3 regions of the Salinicola lusitanus genome follow, and region 2 is predicted to be linked to each of the others. Evidence: predicted binding sites of a transcription regulator. Region 2 holds the regulator's gene; each other region holds the start of a gene.
What was found. The regulator LexA, encoded in region 2, represses DNA repair genes until DNA is damaged. The targets are predictions, from matches to a motif close to TACTGTNTANNTANACAGTA.
Positions count from the first base shown of each region.

Region 1: recA (recombinase RecA) is a predicted target of LexA. The motif match lies at 3,343-3,362, and genes of this name have one in related genera.
Region 3: AAGT95_RS13040 (DUF1654 domain-containing protein) is a predicted target of LexA. The motif match lies at 3,589-3,608, and genes of this name have one in related genera.

Region 1 covers NZ_CP151919.1:129,067-135,449, forward strand. Annotated here, with positions in the region: gene alaS (alanine--tRNA ligase) at 1-1,285, opposite strand, end outside; gene AAGT95_RS00595 (regulatory protein RecX) at 1,662-2,087, opposite strand; gene recA (recombinase RecA) at 2,215-3,279, opposite strand; gene AAGT95_RS00605 (CinA family protein) at 3,449-3,988, opposite strand; gene AAGT95_RS00610 (hypothetical protein) at 4,193-4,378, opposite strand; gene mutS (DNA mismatch repair protein MutS) at 4,701-6,383, shown strand, end outside.
Region 2 covers NZ_CP151919.1:3,875,224-3,881,606, forward strand. Annotated here, with positions in the region: gene ppsR (posphoenolpyruvate synthetase regulatory kinase/phosphorylase PpsR) at 98-931, shown strand; gene AAGT95_RS17500 (hypoxanthine-guanine phosphoribosyltransferase) at 969-1,541, opposite strand; gene nagZ (beta-N-acetylhexosaminidase) at 1,620-2,636, opposite strand; gene AAGT95_RS17510 (TetR/AcrR family transcriptional regulator) at 2,723-3,391, opposite strand; gene lexA (transcriptional repressor LexA) at 3,684-4,331, shown strand; gene dinB (DNA polymerase IV) at 4,349-5,416, shown strand; gene purU (formyltetrahydrofolate deformylase) at 5,434-6,282, opposite strand.
Region 3 covers NZ_CP151919.1:2,902,541-2,908,923, reverse strand. Annotated here, with positions in the region: gene AAGT95_RS13065 (DUF6482 family protein) at 374-748, opposite strand; gene AAGT95_RS13060 (DUF2945 domain-containing protein) at 764-979, opposite strand; gene AAGT95_RS13055 (hypothetical protein) at 1,161-1,400, shown strand; gene AAGT95_RS13050 (Crp/Fnr family transcriptional regulator) at 1,560-2,330, opposite strand; gene AAGT95_RS13045 (manganese catalase family protein) at 2,607-3,431, shown strand; gene AAGT95_RS13040 (DUF1654 domain-containing protein) at 3,629-3,877, shown strand; tRNA gene AAGT95_RS13035 (tRNA-Gly) at 4,386-4,459, opposite strand; gene AAGT95_RS13030 (hypothetical protein) at 4,535-4,699, opposite strand; gene AAGT95_RS13025 (GntR family transcriptional regulator) at 5,081-5,746, opposite strand; gene AAGT95_RS13020 (4-hydroxythreonine-4-phosphate dehydrogenase PdxA) at 5,976-6,383, shown strand, end outside.

The DNA of each region.
Region 1 (6,383 bases), 1.0 Mb from region 2:
GGCTGGCGGCACGGGCCCGCTGGCGCTGCGCTTCCAGCTCGCGCTCGAACCCCGCCTCGTCCAGCGTCACGCCGCGCTCGCGGCAGACGTCGGCGGTCAGATCGAACGGGAAGCCGTAGGTGTCGTAGAGCTTGAAGATCGTTTCGCCGGGAAGTACGTCATCCTCGAGTGCCGAGAGCGCCTCCTCGAGCAAGCCCATGCCATGATCCAGCGTCCGCGCGAACTGCTGCTCCTCCTTCAGCAGCACCCGCTCGATCTGATCGCGGGCCTGACGCAGCTCGGGATAGGCTTCGCCCATCTCGGCGTCGAGCGCTGCCACCAGCTTGTGGAAGAACGGCTCGCTGGCGCCCAGCTTGTGCCCATGGCGTACCGCCCGGCGGATGATGCGACGCAGCACGTAGCCGCGACCTTCGTTGGAGGGCAGCACGCCATCGACGATCAGGAAGGCACAGGAGCGGATATGGTCGGCAATGACCCGCAGCGAGGGCGTCTTGATATCGTCATGGCCGGTCACTTCGGCCGCCGCCAGCAGCAGGTTCCGGAACAGGTCGATCTCGTAGTTGGAGTGGACGCCCTGCATCACCGCCGCCATGCGTTCCAGCCCCATGCCGGTATCGATCGACGGCTTGGGCAGCGGGTTCATCTTGCCGGAAGCGTCGCGGTCGAACTGCATGAAGACGAGATTCCACACCTCGATGTAGCGATCCCCGTCCTCTTCCGGGCTTCCCGGCGGGCCGCCCCACACCTCGGGGCCGTGGTCGTAGAAGATCTCCGAACACGGGCCGCAGGGGCCGGTATCGCCCATCTGCCAGAAGTTGTCTTCATCCAGGCGCGACAGCCGCGCCGGATCGACCCCGATCTCCTCGATCCAGATTCTGGCCGCTTCGTCGTCACTGATATGGACCGTGACCCAGAGCTTGTCCTTGGGCAGCGCCAGGACCTCGGTAATGAAGGTCCAGGCGTAACGGATGGCGTCGGCCTTGAAATAGTCGCCGAAGCTGAAGTTGCCCATCATCTCGAAGAAGGTGTGGTGGCGAGCGGTATAGCCGACGTTGTCGAGGTCGTTGTGCTTGCCACCGGCACGTACGCAGCGCTGGGCCGAGGTGGCACGCACGTAGGGGCGCGGATCCCGTCCCAGGAACACATCCTTGAACGGCACCATGCCGGCATTGGTGAAGAGAAGCGTGGGATCGTTTTCCGGCACCAGAGAGGCGGAAGGGACGATCGTGTGCCCGCGCTCCTCGAAGAAGCTCAGGAAAGCCTGTCTGATATCTGCACTTTTCATAAACAATCCGTGGCGATAGGCGTGCCCACGGCGGCTAGCAGACCACGTGGCGACGCAGAATCCGGCAATGGAGAGACGCCGTGAACGCCTCTCCTGCCATCGCAAAGCGCATTAGTATAACGTGGTCGGCCGATAGTCTGTCGAGTGCGACACCATTGCCGGCTGCCCGACACCCTTGTCACGAGGGACGGGCAGCCGGCGGGTAAGCGAGGGGTCCTGCGAATATCGCGTGCGCCCGGACGCCGCTTCGGGATGCCCCGTCAACGAGGCGTCGGGGCGTCGAACCACCGTCGGGTCACGGCGATGGGCAGGAGGTAGGGAATCGAAGAGGGGATCCCCCGGAGCCGGGGGCTGGCATGGAATTGACGCTGAGGGGTCAGCGGGTGCCTTCTGGCCAGGCGTGTCTGATGGCATGGCGAACCTGTTCGAACTCGAAGCCCCGCCCCGCCAGGAAGCGCTCTCTCTTGGCGCGTTCCCTGGGTGTCGAGCCCGGTGAGTCGAAGCGCTTGGCGAGGGCCTGGCTCGCCAGTTCCTTCCAGTCTGGGGCCTCGCTCTCGAAAGCCAACGCCATCAGCGACTCATCGATCCCCCGCTGTGCCATATCGACTCGAATCCTGACAGGCCCCTGGCCACGCGCGATGCGGGAGCGGACGAAAACCTCGGCGAATCTGGCATCGGATTGAAGCCCCTCCCTCGCCAGGTCGTCCAGCGCCTGTCGAATATCCGCGCTGTCCAGGCCCTTCGCGCTCATTCGCGTCTCCAGCTCGGCACGAGCATATTCGCGCCGAGCCAGGATCCGAATGGCAACGTCTCTGGGAGAGAGCTCCCGGAGGGCTTCGTCACGAGAGACCTCATCACGAGAGGTCTCCTCATGACAGAGGACGCCGTTACGCTCAGCCATCAATCCCCCCGCCTCCATCGATAGCGGCTTACAGCAGCGTATCACCGGCATCATCGCCCTCGGCGACAGCCGCTTCGGGCTCCTTCTCCTTGGTCGCCGGCACCGCGAGCAGCTGGGCCCGGATCTGCGTCTCGATCTCGGTCATCACCTCGGGATGCTCCTCGAGATACTGGGCGGCGTTGGCCTTGCCCTGGCCGATCTTGCTGCCCTTGTAGCTGTACCAGGCCCCCGCCTTGTCGACCAGGTTGCACTGCACGCCAAGATCGATCACCTCACCGGCATGGTAGATACCCTTGCCATACAGGATCTGGAACTCGGACTGGCGGAACGGCGGCGCCACCTTGTTCTTCACCACCTTGACCCGGGTTTCGTTGCCGGTGACCTCGTCGCCCTGCTTGACCGAACCGATGCGGCGAATGTCGAGGCGCACGCTGGAGTAGAACTTCAGCGCGTTGCCCCCGGTCGTGGTCTCGGGGCTGCCGAACATCACGCCGATCTTCATGCGAATCTGGTTGATAAACACCACCATGCAGTTGGCGTTCTTGATGTTGCCGGTGATCTTGCGCAGTGCCTGGGACATCAGGCGCGCCTGGAGGCCGACGTGGGAATCGCCCATCTCCCCTTCGATCTCCGCCCGCGGCGTCAGCGCCGCCACGGAATCGATGATGATGACGTCGACGCCACCGGAGCGTACCAGCATGTCGCAGATCTCGAGAGCCTGCTCGCCGGTATCGGGCTGGGAGACTAGCAGCTCGTCGAGATCGACTCCCAGTTTTTCGGCGTAGCTCGGGTCGAGGGCGTGCTCGGCATCGACGAAGGCGCAGGTCTTGCCGTCCTTCTGGGCCTGGGCGATCACCGACAGCGTCAGGGTCGTCTTGCCCGAGGACTCCGGACCGAAGATCTCGACCACACGACCATAGGGCAACCCGCCCACACCCAGCGCGATATCCAGGCCCAGAGACCCTGTCGACACCACCGGGATCGCGGTACGCGGGGTGTCGCCCAAGCGCATCACGGTGCCTTTGCCGAATTGACGATCGATCTGCGACAGTGCCGCATTGAGTGCCTTGCTGCGGTTTTCGTCCTGTGCCATGAACGTCTCCTATGGATGCACGAAGTGAGGCGGGGCAGCGCCGATCACGGCGCTCGGCTCACGTACTGTATGGTTAGACAGTAGTATGGCGAAAAAAAGCGCTCTCGCCTATCCCCCGCCGAAGATTTTCAATCCTGCCGTCGCGAAGCGTCGGACGTCGACGACTCTGTCATCGCCGAGGCCCGCCGGGCCGACCTTCCGTCACCGACTCGACCAGCCCCGACAGCGCCACGGCAACCGCCGCCTCACGGACCTGCCGACGATCGCCCGGCAGGTGATGACGCTCCACCCGCTGATGGTGCTGGTTGCCCCAGGCGAACCACACCGTACCCACGGGCTTGTCCGGGCTGCCCCCTGCCGGGCCGGCGACGCCGCTGACCGAGACACCGAGATCGGCCCCGCTGTCGCGGCAGGCGCCGATGACCATCTCCCTGACGGTCTGCTCGCTGACAGCGCCATGGGTCTCCAAGGTGGCCTGGGACACTCCCAGCAGGCGCCGCTTGGCCGCGTTGGCATAGGTCACGTAGCCGGTCTCGAAATAGGCGGAGCTGCCGGCGATCGCCGTGATGGCGCTGGCCACGCCGCCGCCGGTACAGGATTCCGCCGTGGTCAGCCGGATGTCCTGGGCCAGACAGGCCTCCCCCAGGCGCCGGGAGAGCGCCTCGCAATCCGATTCGGCATCCTGACGCGGTATCGACGCGTTCGTCATGACAACTTCCTCTCTCAGGGCTCGTCCCGCTCGCCGACCTTCACTCTCCGGATAGCAGCGACCGAGCACCAACGGAAAACCGACCGTCATTCAGTATGCGGAGAATCCTGGGTCGTGCAATGGTTGCGGAAGTGCTGTGAGGATGTCTGGTATCGCGAAGGGTCGAGCACGCCCTGACGGGGCAAGGCGACGGCGGGAGGCGGTTCAGTCCGGTTCGCGGGGATCCCGATCCGGGGGGATCATCGCCGGATGACGCGCCGCCAGTTCGGCGACGGCGATCTCCAGCAGCACGACGGCCAGTTCGCTGAGATTCACGTTGCGCTTGTTGGCTTCGATAGCCAACAGGCGATACGTGGAATCGCTGAGGTGGTTGAGCACCAACCGGGCCATATGTGAGTCCTCGAGTGCCGATTTCACACACTGTAACGAGTTATCGGCGGGCACTCAGGCTGAAATCACTACACCTGATGCATGATCCCCTCTAAGGCGACCGCCGCGTCGCGCGGTGCCGGACCCAGCCACCGCGTGGTAACCTTGCCCTCATCGCAAAGCAGACGGGGCACAAGGACGACTCGATGCTGGTGAAGGTCCATACGAAAGGGATCGACACCGAGAGCCAGTCCGAGGCCGAGCGCATCTGGATCGAGATGCCGAGACGCGGCGCTTTTACCCCATTGATGCCCCACAGAAAAACGGAGTAACCCTGAAACCCATGCAGGACGCGGCCTCCAGCAAGAGCACCCAGCATACGCCAATGATGGCGCAGTATCTCAAGATCAAGCGCGAGCATCCGGATGTACTGCTCTTCTACCGGATGGGCGATTTCTATGAGCTTTTCTACGACGACGCCAAGCGGGCTTCGCAACTGCTCGACATCACGCTGACGGCCCGTGGCCAGTCGGCCGGCAAGCCGATCCCCATGGCGGGTATTCCCTACCATAGCGTCGAGTCCTACCTGGCGCGCCTGGTCAAGTCCGGTCAGTCGGTGGCCATCTGCGAGCAGATCGGCGATCCGAGCACGGCCAAGGGGCCGGTGGAGCGCCGCGTCGTGCGCATCGTCACACCGGGAACGCTGCTCGACGAAGCGCTGCTCGATGCCAGCCGCGACAACCTGCTGGTCGCCCTCCATCGCACCGGCGAACGCTGGGGCATTGCCTGGCTGGAACTTTCCAGCGGCCGCTTCAGCGTGCTCGAGATCGATGGCGAGGCCGACATGCTGGCCGAGATTCATCGCCTGCAGCCCGCCGAACTGCTGATCGCCGAAAGCCTCGACCTCCCGCCGTCGCTGACGGAGCGGCGCGGCCTGAAACGTCAGAACGACTGGCATTTCGACCTGGAAACGGCCAATCGCCTGCTGTGCGACCAGTTCGAGGTCGCGGATCTCAGGGGCTTCGGCTGCACCCACCTCGAAACCGCGCTGGTCGCCGCCGGAGTGCTGGTCGACTACGCCAGGGACACTCAGCGTTCCCGGTTGCCCCACGTCACCGCGCTGAGCGTCGAGAGCCGTGACGAATCGGTGGTGATCGATGCCGCCAGCCGCCGTAATCTCGAGATCGACATCAACCTCGGCGGCAGCGGCGACAACACCCTGGCCAGCGTGCTCGACACGACCGTCACGCCGATGGGGTCGCGTCTGCTCAAGCGCTGGCTCAATCGGCCACTGCGTGACCGGCATCAGATCGGTGCCCGCCAGGCAGCGGTACAACTGCTGCTCGACGCCGACCAGTACCTGCTGATCCGCGAGCCACTCAAGGAGGTTGGCGATGTCGAGCGGATACTGGCCCGCGTGGCACTGCGCAGCGCCCGGCCCCGGGATCTGGCCCGCCTGCGCGACGCGCTCAACGTGCTGCCGACACTGCAGGCCGACCTCGAGCGTATCGAGGGCGAAAGCGCACTGGACGACCTCGCCCGCCATATCCATCCCTATCCCGAACTGGCCGCCACCCTGACCCAGGCACTGATCGACAACCCGCCGGTGGTGATCCGGGATGGCGGGGTCATCCGCGAAGGTTTCGATGCCGAACTCGACGAGTATCGCGGCCTGGCCGAGCATGCCGGCGACTACCTGGTCCAGCTCGAGCTTCGTGAGCGCGAAAGCACCGGCCTGTCCGGCCTCAAGGTCGGCTACAACCGGGTTCACGGCTACTACATCGAGATCCCGCGCGCCCAGGCCCGCGAGGTGCCGGCGGACTACATCCGTCGCCAGACGCTGAAGAACGCCGAGCGCTTCATCATCCCCGAGCTCAAGGAGTTCGAGGACAAGGCGCTGTCGGCCAAGTCGCGTGCGCTGGCGCGGGAGAAGCTGCTCTACGAAAGCCTGATCGATACCCTCAATGCCGAACTCGACGCGCTGCAGGCCACCGGTCGCTCGCTGGGTGCGCTCGACGTGCTCTGC
Region 2 (6,383 bases):
AGTCCCGCGAGGCGAGGCGACTTCTCCACCGACGACGAGTTGCCCCGGCCGCGGATTTCAGCCGACAATGGGCGATCGACATCTACGGATCAATGCCATGCCCCGCACCGCCTTCTTCATCTCCGACGGCACCGGCATCACCGCGGAGACCCTCGGTCGCAGCCTGCTCTCACAGTTCGAGAACACGGATTTCATCCAGGTCACCAAGCCCTACATCGACACCCTCGACAAGGCCCGTTCGCTGGTCGGCATCATCGAGTCCACCGCCGAGCGCGACGGGATCCGTCCCATCGTCATCGACACCATCGTCGACCAGGCGATCCGCAGCATCGTCGCCGAGGCGCCGGCCTTCAAGGTCGACATCTTCTCCACCTTCCTCGCCCCGCTGGAAGAAGAGCTGGAGACCCACTCGACGTATACCGTCGGCCGCACCCACGCGATCGGCCGCGACGATGTCTACATGCATCGTATCGAGGCGGTCAATTTCGCCCTCGACAACGATGACGGCGCGCGAACGCATCAGTATCAGGAGGCAGACATCATCCTGATCGGCGTCTCCCGCTGCGGCAAGACGCCCACCTCGCTCTATCTGGCACTGCAGTTCGGCATCCGTGCCGCCAACTATCCGCTGACCGAGGACGACCTGGACGAGAACGGCATTCTCAACCTCCCGCCGTCACTGGCCAACCATCGCCACAAGCTGTTCGGCTTGACCATCGATGCCCGCCGGCTGTCGGCCATCCGCACCGAGCGTCGGCCAGACAGCCGTTACTGCTCGATGGACCAATGCATGCAGGAGATCGGCCAGGCGGAAGCGCTCTATCGCCGCCACAACATTCCGTTCATCGACACCACGCGCTTCTCGATCGAAGAGATCTCGACGCGCATGATGAACGAAACCGGCCTGCAGAGACGTTTCAGCCCGCGCTAGGCGGGCTGAAACGAGACTCGGAGCATCAGCGGTCGGCTCACAACCCCTTGGGCGCGAAGATACCCGGCGCGTTACGCCAGTACCCCTTGTAATCCATGCCGAAGCCGAACACGTAGCGATCGACGACCTCCAGGCCGCAGTAGTCGGCCTTCAGATCCGGCGACGACTTGCGATCGTGTCGCTTGTCGACCAGCACCGCCGTCGAGATGCTCGCCGCGCCAGCCTGGCGGCAGTAATCGAGAATGGCCGCCAGCGTGGCGCCCTCGTCGAGAATGTCGTCGACGATCACGACATGGCGACCGGCCATGGGAATCTCCGGCGACACTCGCCAGAACAGCTCACCGCCGCGGATACCACCGCGATAGCGGGTAGCGTGCAGATAGTCGACTTCCAGCGGAAAACCGAGCCGCGTCAGCAGATGTCCGGTGGTGATCAGGCCGCCGTTCATGACGCAATAGAAGACCGGCAGCTTGTCGCCCAACTGGTTCGTGATATCGGCCGCCATGCGGTCCAGCGCCTGTTCCACCTGCGCCTGGTCGATCAGGCAATCGGCGTTGTCCATCACTTCCTGCATCGAGCTCAGGGCGTCGATCGAGGGGGGTTGATTCATCGTCTACGGTTCACCATGGAAAGAGCGACGGCCAGGGTCATCACCGGCCGTCGCGGGAAAACAGAGGGTCTCTACCCGTCATTCGGACTCGTTGAGCGATTCGAGACGGACGTGGGTGCGCCGCCAGCGGGAGATCGCGGCGAGCGACGCCAGCGTGGGGCGGGCGCGGGCGTAACGCAGTTTGGCGACACGCTGGGCCTGGCGCCCCTCACAGGCCGCGACGATCTCGCGTGCTGCTGCGGGAGCATTGCAGATGACGGCCATGTCGCAACCGGCCCCCCAGGCCGCTTCGGCCCGCTCGCTGGGTGACCCGGCGGCGTGCGCCGCCGCCATGGTCAGATCATCCGAGAAGATGGCGCCCTTGAAACCGAGCTCCTCGCGCAGCATCCCGAGCCAGCTGGGAGAGAACCCGGCGGGCCGATCGTCGAACGCGGAGTAGATGACGTGAGCCGGCATGATGCCATCCAGCTTGGTGGCGAGCCTGGCGAAAGGCACCAGGTCGTGCTCGCGCAGCTCCGCCAGGGAGCGCGGATCCTCGGCAACCCCGAAATGAGAGTCCTGCCGCGCTCCCCCGTGGCCGGGAAAGTGCTTGCCGACAGCGACCATGCCCGCTTCGTGGAGCCCCTCGATGAAGGCGCCCGCCAGCACGGCGACCACCTCCGGATCCGGCGAGAAACTTCGCGACCCGATGGCGGGCGACTGGTCGTCGTCGAGATCGAGCACAGGCGCGAAACTCAGATCGAACCCGCAAGCGGCCATCTCCATGCCCAGCAGCCAGCCGGCGTCCTGGGTCAGGGTCAATGCCGACTCGGGGGACTCCGCGAAGTGGTGGCCCAGTACCGCCATGGGCGGTATCTGCGTCACGCCCTCCTTCAAGCGCTGCACCCGACCACCTTCCTGATCGATCGCAACCAGGATATCGGGGCGACACTCGCGAATCTGGCCGATCAACGCCTGGGTCGTGGCGACGTCCGGGGTGTTCCTGGCAAACAGCAAGACACCACCGACCTCCGCTCGCGAGATCAACTGGCGCTCTTCGTCACGTAACTGGGTGCCTTCGACATCCAGCATGACCGGGCCGAGAGGTTGAGTCATAGCTAACACCTGAGACCATTGAGCGCCCGATTCTAGACGACAGTGGGTTCCCATGACAGAGGCCGAGGGTGCCAGGAGTCATCCTCTCACTCGACAGCCGAACCGACCTTCTCGAGGGACGCAGGCAGCGGCGCCTGCATGCCGGCCACCACGACCGGACGAAGGTGGCGGATCAGCTCCCTGACCGACATGTGTTCCTGATACTCGCTGTCGGCGATATCCCTCAGCGCATCCAGTCCGGACAGGGTGAAGATCACCGTGCCCAGCATGAAATGGAGTCGCCAGAATCGCTCGGCATCCGGCAGGTCCGGCGTCGCCAGTCGCAGGCAGCGGACGAAACGGTGGAACGTCTCCCCGTAGTGCTCCTGGATGTAGCGCCGCAGATGTCCCTGGGCCTGCGTATAGGCCAACCCCAGCAGCTTCATGAAGACCTTGAGGCTGTTACGTTCGGCGGGCACCTCCAGAACGCTGGTGGCAAGCTGCTCCAGCAGTACCTCGAGTGGCACGCCCCCGTTCCGGTAGCGAGCCTCCAGCCCATCCAGCGCCAGATTCAGCCGCTCCGAGAAGGGATCGAGATAGCGGGCAAACACGGCCTGGATCAACGCTTTCTTGGACCCAAAATGATAATTCACCGCCGCCAGATTGACCTTGGCCCGGGTCGTGATGTTGCGCAGCGAGGTTTCAGCGAACCCCTTTTCGGCAAAAAGGACCTCCGCCGTATCGAGAATACGAGTAACGGTGTCGGGTCGGGCCATGTCATACCTCGTGCCTGAGAACAACGACTTAGAACGATTATGATTCTAATCATTCCCACACAAGCCACACAATCGAGCATTTCGTCGGACCTGGAGTTCCGGGTCTCCCAGTCCGGGCGCGAAAGACTTCCCTCATCGCCAACGACTGGATACAATTCCAGCCTGTATGCATGAACACGCCTGGCTGCGGATCGGACGCCACCCAATCCGATCCATGTCCAGTTGGATAACGCCTGGCAATCCAAGCAGGCCCCAAATCGCCTGATTGACCCTCAAGGCCCGGGAGAGACCGATGGCGCGACCGCTCACCGCACGACAGCAGAACGTCTATGATTTCATCGTCAAGACGATGGGCGAATTCGGCTACCCGCCGACACGAGCCGAAATCGCCCGCGCGCTGGGGTTCCGCTCCCCCAACGCCGCCGAGGAGCACTTGCGCGCGCTGGACCGCAAGGGCGTCATCCGCATGATACCCGGCACCTCCCGCGGGATCCGACTGCCCACCAGCGGGCAGGAAGCCGAGCCCGCCGAAGCCGCTGCCGAGGGCTTGCCGGTGATCGGCAGCGTCGCTGCGGGCAGCCCGATTCTGGCCACCGAACACATCGACCGATACTGCCCCCTCCCGGCCGACTATTTCACGCCCAGCGCCGACTACCTGCTCCGGGTTCGCGGACTGTCGATGAAGGACGCCGGAATCTTCGACGGCGACCTGCTCGCCGTTCACCGCACCCAGGAGATTCGCAACGGCCAGATCGTCGTGGCAAGGCTGGAAGACGACGTCACCGTCAAGCGCTTCCAGCGCCAGGGTAGCCGGGTCACGCTCATCGCCGAGAATGCGGACTTCGAGCCCATCGTGATCGATCTGAAGCATCAGCACCTGGAGATCGAGGGACTCGGCGTTGGCGTCATTCGCGGTGGCAACGGCACCGGCCTTCACTGAGGCTATCGCCCGGCGCCATGCGCAAGATTCTGCACGCCGACTGCGACTGCTTCTACGCGGCCGTGGAGATGCGCGACGATCCGTCGCTCGCGAATACGCCGCTGGCGATCGGCGGAAGTGCCGAGCGACGGGGGGTGATCGCTACCTGCAACTACCCGGCGCGGCAATTCGGCGTGCACTCCGCCATGCCCACGGCGCGAGCGCTGCGTCTGTGTCCCGAGTTGAAGCTGCTGCCGCCCGACTTCAACAAGTATCGGGAAGTATCGCAGCAGATCCAGGCGATCTTTCACGAACTGACACCGCTGGTCGAGCCACTCTCTCTCGATGAAGCCTACCTCGACGTGACCGAAGTCACCCGATTCCGGGGCAGCGCCACCTGGATGGCTCGCTGGCTCAAGGACGAAGCCCTGGCGAGAACGGGCATCGTCATCTCGGTCGGCGTCGCCCCCAACAAGTTCCTTGCCAAGATCGCCAGCGACTGGGACAAACCCGACGGCCTGTTTGTGATCCCGCCGACGGAGATGGAGTCGTTCATTACCGACTTGCCGGTCAGGAAACTCCATGGCGTCGGGCCGGCGACGGCAACCAAGCTCGATACCTTGGGGATCGCCAGTTGTGCCGATCTCCGGGCCCAGTCGATGGACAAGCTGCTGGATCAGTTCGGCAAGTTCGGACGCCGTCTGCACGAATTGGCGCACGGCATCGACGACCGTCCGGTCAATGTCTCGCGTGAACGCAAATCCGTCAGCGTCGAGACCACCTATGACCGCGACCTGCCCCACCTGAGTGACTGTCACGGCGCGCTCGAGCCCCTGATCGAGAAACTCCACGATCGCGTCGCCCGCCATGGCGATCCTGCCATTGCCAAGCAGTTCGTCAAAGTACGCTTCGACGACTTCTCCAGCACCACGCAGGAAACGGGGGCTCGCGGCATCATCGACGCGCGCTTCCATGAGCTGCTGGAGAGCGCATGGCGACGAGGCGAGCGCCCGGTCAGGCTGCTGGGTGTCGGCGTGCGGCTGGTGCCGGAGCAGGAGCAGCGCCAGTTGGGCCTGTTCGACGGCGACCAACCGGCGACGCCTTGAACGTCAGGTGGCGCGGATCAGGAGAACACCACCGTCTTGTTGCCGTGAATGAGCACGCGATCCTGTAGATGCCATCGCAATCCACGCGCGAGCACGGCCTTTTCCACATCGCGCCCCAGCCGCACCAGGTCCTGGGGTGTATGGCAATGCGACACGCGCTGGATGTCCTGTTCGATGATCGGCCCCGCGTCGAGCTCCTCGGTGACGTAGTGGCAGCTGGCACCGATCAGCTTGACGCCACGCTCGAAGGCTTGGTGGTAAGGCTTGGCCCCGGCGAACGACGGCAGGAAGCTGTGGTGGATATTGATGACTCGCCCGGCGTACCGCTGGCAGAGATCGGGTGGCAGAATCTGCATGTATCGCGCCAGTACCACGCTGTCGGCTTCGGCCGCCGCTATCAGACGCTCGGTCTGGGCAAAGGCCGACGCCTTGTCGCCGGGCTCCACCGGAACGTGATGGAACGGAATCCCGTACCAGGCGACCATGGCGCGCAGATCGTCATGGTTGGAGATCACGCACGGGATGTCGCACTCGAGCTCTCCGGCCGACCAGCGATAGAGCAGATCGGCCAGACAGTGCGACTCCTTGGAAACCATGATCACCAGCCGCTGGCGTCGGTCGGAGTCGCTGAGGCGCCAGCTCATCTCGAACTCTTCGGCGATGGGCGCGAAGGCGATTCGAAACTCCTGGGCGCTCAGCGCATTGGCCTGAATGTCGTAGCGCATGAAGAAGCGCCCGGTAGCCAGGTCGGAATGCTGGTTGGCTTCGATGATCGAGCCTTCCTGGGAGGCGATGAAGCCCGACACCCGCGAGACGATACCGACGCGGTCGGGACAGGAAACGATGAGACGATAGTTGTGCGACATAACTCTGAGGACACTCTGTTAACGCATAAGCGCTTTAGGAAAGAGCTCGGGGTGTAAAAGCGCTCAAACCGACCATTCGGCCCGGTTGCGAAACCGAACCC
Region 3 (6,383 bases), 970 kb from region 2:
TTCTTCTACCGGAATGCCCTCGTGCGCCGAATCGATATGCTCAGGGCCGAGGCGGAATATCATTTCGACTTCCCCTGCAATATTTGGAAAGAAGGGGATGAGGTGAAGAACCTCAAGATCACCCTTCCCATACATCGTGAATAGCTTCAGGGACCGACGCGGAACCGGCCACGAGGAAGATTTCTACTGCCTGGGCAACTCACATCGCCCTCCTCGCACCGCGAGTAGCTCTCCAGCGTTTCCGTGCGCTGCTGGGTCAGATCTCCCGGTATGTACGGGACAACGCCGAGCGCTGATCGCAGGCACGAAAAAAGCGCCCAGGCTGGGGCGCTTCACTCCCACGTTTACAACTGGTCAGGGTAGCTTGTCTTCATTACAGGGTCGCCTGGGCGTCAGCAGTCCCAACCGTCTCTCCGACAACTCCGATGGCAACGCTCAAGGGCGATGCATCCAGCGTAAGCGGGGTCTTGTGCGAGGTGCTGTAGGCCGTGTTGCCGACCATGATCGAACCGGACCGTTGCTGGACAAGGTAGAGCGGCAGTTTCTCGAGTCCTCTGACGTTGCGAAGCCTCTGCTTCGCGTGCCCCAGGGACCGGTCGCTGATCTGCCTTCCCTGTTCATCGCGAAGGGCAACGGCGTATCCTTCAGCGACGGCGCGGAAATGGAAGGACTGTGACGTTACGGACTCGATGTGGAGCTCCGAGATCTGCCCGTCACGCGCAAGTTGTACAAATTTCGAGAATTTCATGGCACCCATCCTTGGCTAGGCTTTCTCGATTTCGGAATGCAGTTTCAACACCCTAGTACCGTCCTCCTGCTTGATCAGATACGCCGGCATTTGCTTGGTCCCTTTCCTCGTCACCTCGCTGCCCTGCAGTTTCCTGGTGACCTTCTCCTGGTACTTCCGGGTCACCTGACCTTCCGCCCAGTTGTCGCCCCACTTCCATTTGACCCACTCGCGCTGCTTGTAGTCCGACATGTCTGAAATCCATTTCCTGTACACAACATCAAATCTTGTACAGTTTTTCCCGTCATGCCATGATGCTTTCGTCGGCACGGATCGCCGACGGAAGGTCGGGCCTCGGGGCCCAGTTCAGGAGCATCTCCCAGACATCGACCGGTCAGGAAGACCGGCCAGCAGAAAGCCAAGGATGGCCATCATGAAACACGAGATTTCCTGCCCACGCTGCGGGCATCACGAAGCAGCCTCAAACGATACCGCCAGAGACTGGGACGAGATCAAATGCCTGGAGTGTGGCGAGTTCCTTGGCACCTGTGATCACCAATTCGCCTTCGCCTCACGCAACCACCGCATGCACACCCTGAGTCAGTCGCTGGAACTGCTTATCGAGCTGTCCCGCGATCAGGCGTGGACGCGGGCGGTAGCCTCCGCAGCTTGAACCGACACTCGCTTTCGTACTGTTCCCTTCGGCCGCTCACCATGAGCGGCTTTTTTCGTCCAGCCACCCATCGCATCACCGTCGCAGCCTTTCCCTCGGGTCTCGGGAAAAAAGGATCGACATCGTCGAGGTGCTCCCCGCCGCGCATCGCACTCTCCTTTACGCTGGTGCGTTCCTTTCGAGATGAAGGTAGGTGGGATCGAAGTCACCCGCCTCCTGGAGCTCGTCCCAGTCGAGCACGGTGATATGAGTTCGAGTCACCAGGAGAAGTCCCTGTTTGGCGAGCATCCCGTAGACTCGACTCATGTGGACTGAGCTGATGCCAAAGGCATCGGCCAGATTCGCTTGAGTGACTGGAAACTTGAAGGAGCTCCCTTCCGTAAGGCCTACCGCTTTGAGACGCATCATCAGTTCACAGACCAGATGCGCTACCCTTCCAAAGGCTTCACGCTGACCAATGTTGAGCATCCAGTCTCTGTATATGGCCGCGTCGATCAACGTCTCGCGCCACAGGGCGACCCCCAACCGAGGGTAGGTATCGCACACTTGCTGTATCTTCTCGTGGGGGATATAGCCCACGGTGCAGGAACTGATCGGAGCGAGGCCAAAATCCATCACCCCAAGGTGCAGGCTCTGAATATCGGGGATATCCCCCGGGACATGGATTGCCATGATCTGACGCCCGCCGTCGGACGTCAGTTTGTAGATGCAGGTAAAGCCCTCGATCACCACGCAGCACTGCGTGGGCCGCTCTCCCATGCGCACGATGTCGTGACCCGGTTCCAGCGAGGCTATCTCCAAGGGCAAATCTCTAAGCGCTCGGATCTCTTCATTCGACACGGGATGAATACTTTGCAGCCTTCGGATCAGCAAATCGTTCGGCGAAATTGAGCGGGTCATAAGCAAGTTCACATCAGAGGATTGGGCCAAGATAACTCCCTGAGAATAGCCGATGTTGTGCCTTTCGCTGTGACCGGCAGCAAGTCTCTCAGCTACGCGGTTCGGCCTTCTCGTCCTGCTTCACTCGCCGTGTCCTGGGCCCGAGCCGGGCCCAGGACAGGAGTTGACGTGAAGTAGCTCCTCCCTCGTGGAAGACAAAGCACCAATGGCACTCGAGCTTAACGTATGTTGGGAGCCTCTCCTCCGCATTGATTTAGCCTCACAGCGTGGCCGCGATTTCGCGGTCCAACATCTGCGGAGAACATCATGTTCCAGCATTCATCGAAGCTTCAGTACCCCGTAAAGGTCGACGCGCCCGATCCCCAGTTCGCGATGCTTTTGCAGCAAGCGATCGGCGGGGTCGAGGGCGAGATCCGCGTTGCGATGCAGTACTTCTTCCAGGCCATGGGAGCACGCGGCGATGACCGCATCCGCGACTTGCTCATGTCGACGGCAACGGAAGAACTCTCGCATATCGAGATGCTCGGCCACGCCGTCGCGCTCAACCTGGAAGGTGCCCCAGTCTCCTATCAGGAGGAGTCGGCCAAGGACCCCATCATCAACGCGATACTCGGCGGCGCCAATCCGCGCCACCTGCTGTCGTCCGGGCTGTCGGCAATGCCGGTCAATGCCAACGGCGTACCGTTCGACATGAGCCATGTCTATGCGACCGGCAACATCGCCGCGGACATGATGGCCAACGTTGCTGCGGAATCCGGTGGCCGCGTCCTGGCCTCGCGGCTCTACAATTGGACCGACGACAAGGGCATGAAGGACTTTCTCTCGTTCCTCATCGCCCGTGACACCTATCATCAACAGCAGTGGCTAGCGGTGATCGAAGAGCTGGGCGGACTCGAGAAGAATTTGCCGATTCCAAACTCCACCCCCGAGGCTCACGAAGCGACAGAGCACTCCTACTACTACCTCAACACCCTGACCGACAAGAAGGCGCCTGAGGGGCGCTGGAACACGGGTCCGTCGCTAGACGGCCGAGCGGAGTACTCCACACGTCAGCAGCCGGAGCCGGAGGGCCAGGAGCCCTCTCTCGGCAAAGCGCGCAAAGGCTCTGGCGCCCAAAACGAACAGATGTAGTCTCTTACCTTCGGCCCATCGCCACGATGGGCCTTCAATCCTCTGTCCCCTAGCCCATTGGCCACAGGGATTAGCGGTTTCCGCTGGAGAATCTTCCTGAAGAGGGCCTGACTGTAAGCAATTCGAGCGACTTGCCTACTTGATGACTCTTGCCTGATACTGTACATATATCCAGCAATCTCAGGGAGCACGCTGTCATGTCCGCACAGTTCAAAGCCGCCGCGTCGTATCAGCAGTTGACCCGCCGCATCCAGCGACAGATCGCCCGGGCGCGCGATCGTGAGCAGTATGCTGTCACTGTCTACCGCTTCGACGAGGACGATCCCGTCGCCTGGGAGCGTATGCTCAACGAATTCGAGGAACTGGAAGACGTCTCGGTCAATCGTGTCGGCGCCGCCGAGGCGCTGGTCACCTGGAACGCGGCGGAAACGGAAGCGGCGTCATGACCACCTTTGTCGGTATCGTCCAGGCCGACCCGGGCGCGCCGCCCTACTCGAGCTCTCTCGCCACCGGCGAGGCCCGCGCGAGCTTGCTGCCGCCCGCGCAGGACTAGCTCGAACGACGCCGGGTCCGAACGTCACACGATCGCCTCTTGCGCCCGAGCACGGGCCCGCCGAGCCCCATCCAGGTGATCGGCCGGTGGCCGGCTCACTGGACCGAGCCCCACCGCTTCCGGCCGGAGGCGGCGATACGAAATAGTGGCGATCGAGATCGAGACTTTCGCGATACTCTCAAGATTCCGGTTCGAGCTTGGCGAGTGCGGTATCCGCCAGCGGGTGCCGCTCGAGCTGATCGCGTTTCACCCCAGCTTCCATGCATGGCTGAGACCTGGCCATACAAGAGGATCGTGGCTACCCGCGTTGATGTCTGGACGTATTCGAACGGATTAGCCCAGTCACCGTGCGGGCTGGAGGGCGATAGAGGGATATTTTCGGACGTGTCTGATTACTGAAATGGAGCGGGTGAAGGGAATCGAACCCTCGTCTTAAGCTTGGGAAGCTTCTGCTCTACCATTGAGCTACACCCGCCACGGGCTAGATCGTAAGTCCGGGAACTTGGCCTTTGCAAGCCTGTATTTCGCTGCCGTCCATCCCGGTCGTGCATCAACGGCGGACAAGAGAGAGCCCGGCCCTCCTGAGGAAGACCGGGCTCTCGATCAGCTTGCGCCTGGCCAGCTGACGGCCCGGGGGAGTGGCCCCCGATTCCCTGGCGCAGCCGTCCTTGGTGAATACCGTGATATCTTCCTTGGCCACCAGTGAAAAGCTCAATCGTCACGCCGTGGAAGGTACGAGTCTTCCAAGGGATAACCTTGAGACTGCACCAATAAAGAGGATTTTAAAATTAACGTGCGTTAATTATTAAGGGGTTGTTTAGTAGAGATTTGTAACGATAAAACACACTAACCGACTGAACAGGTAGTGGCGAAACGTAAGAAAAGGGATCGGGGACATCATTAATCAGCGTCAAAAAAATCCCCGACCGAAGTCGGGGAACCAAGGATCTACAACGAATCTCGATTTTATCTTCTCCCCTGGGAGGGAAATAGAGCCAATGATCTGATTTTTTTGTAAGACATTGCCGACAAAATAGAACTGCTCTTGTATATCTATCCCGCTTGTTGACACGATTCCGTGGCTTCAGCGCACCCGCTAGACGACGTCACGCACCCGCTCCCAGGCGTGCTCGAGATGCTCACTCAATGCCGTTACCAAGGCAGGCGCATCCCGTCGCTCGAGAGAGTCGATCATCGATTCATGCTCGGCAACGGCTGCCGCCCACTTCTCCTCGCCCTCGTGCCCGATGAATCGAACTCGCTTGAGTTTCGATTGAAGTGAACCATGAACCTGAACCAGCGAGTCATTGTGACTCAGCGCCACGATGGCGGAGTGAATGCGCTGGTTCGTCTTGTAATAGTCGAGCCGGTTTCCTTCGCGATAGTGAACCAGCATCTCGTTGTGCAGCGCGCGCACCCCCGCAATCTCCTCGTCGCTCGCTTCGGTACAGGCCAAGCGCCCTGCCAGCTCCTCGAGCGTACGGATCAATACCAGCATGTCCTGGATGTCCTTTGCCGAGAAACGTCGAACCGAGGCGCCACGCTGTGGCGTCAGTTCCACCAACCCCTCACTGGCCAGATAGCGAAGCGCCTCTCGTAGAGGCGTCCGCGAGACGCCGAGCCGTTCGCAAAGTGGACCTTCGTAGATCCGTTTCCCCGGCTCGAGCTCACCCTCGATGATCATGTCACGGAGATGGCTGGTGATCGCATCGTGAAGCGAGTGCCTGGCAATCGCGGAACGTGGCGATGTCGTGTCGGACATGGCTGATCTCTTCATGGGTAGGGAACCGTTGGTCGAAATAGGCGCCTGCAATGTCTCGATTCAGCCCTGAGCCGTCCCTGCGCGACCCGGCTCAGCCGAAAAGCGTGCTGCCATCATACTGCGCTAGCCGACACCTTCACCTCAATACCAACGTATAATGTATACATTTTGGTTTTGAGCGCAATCTCCTCTCAAGCAGGCACTCCGCCTCGAAGAATCAGGAGATACCATGACGCCTTCATCATCGCGCAAAGCCGCGCCCGAGTTGCCGATCATCGCCCTGGCCATGGGCGATCCCGCCGGCATCAGCCCAGAGCTGACAGCCAGGCTGGCCGCAGACGAGACCGTCAAGCGAGCCGCACGCCTGGTCATCATCGGCGACCGTCGAATATTCGACGAAGGTGCCCGCACCGCCGGTCTCTCGCCGACGCTAGACGCGATCGACGAGCAGAGCCCGCTTGCCGATCTTGCGAGCACACCGGCATTTCTCGATCTTGCCAACCTGGCGCCGGAAGATGTCGATCCGGGCGAGGCGACTCCGGCCGGCGGTGAATTCGCTTCGGCCAACTTCCGTCACGCGCTCGCGCTGGCCCACGACGGTCGGGTCGACGCGGTCTGCTTCACGCCGTTCAACAAG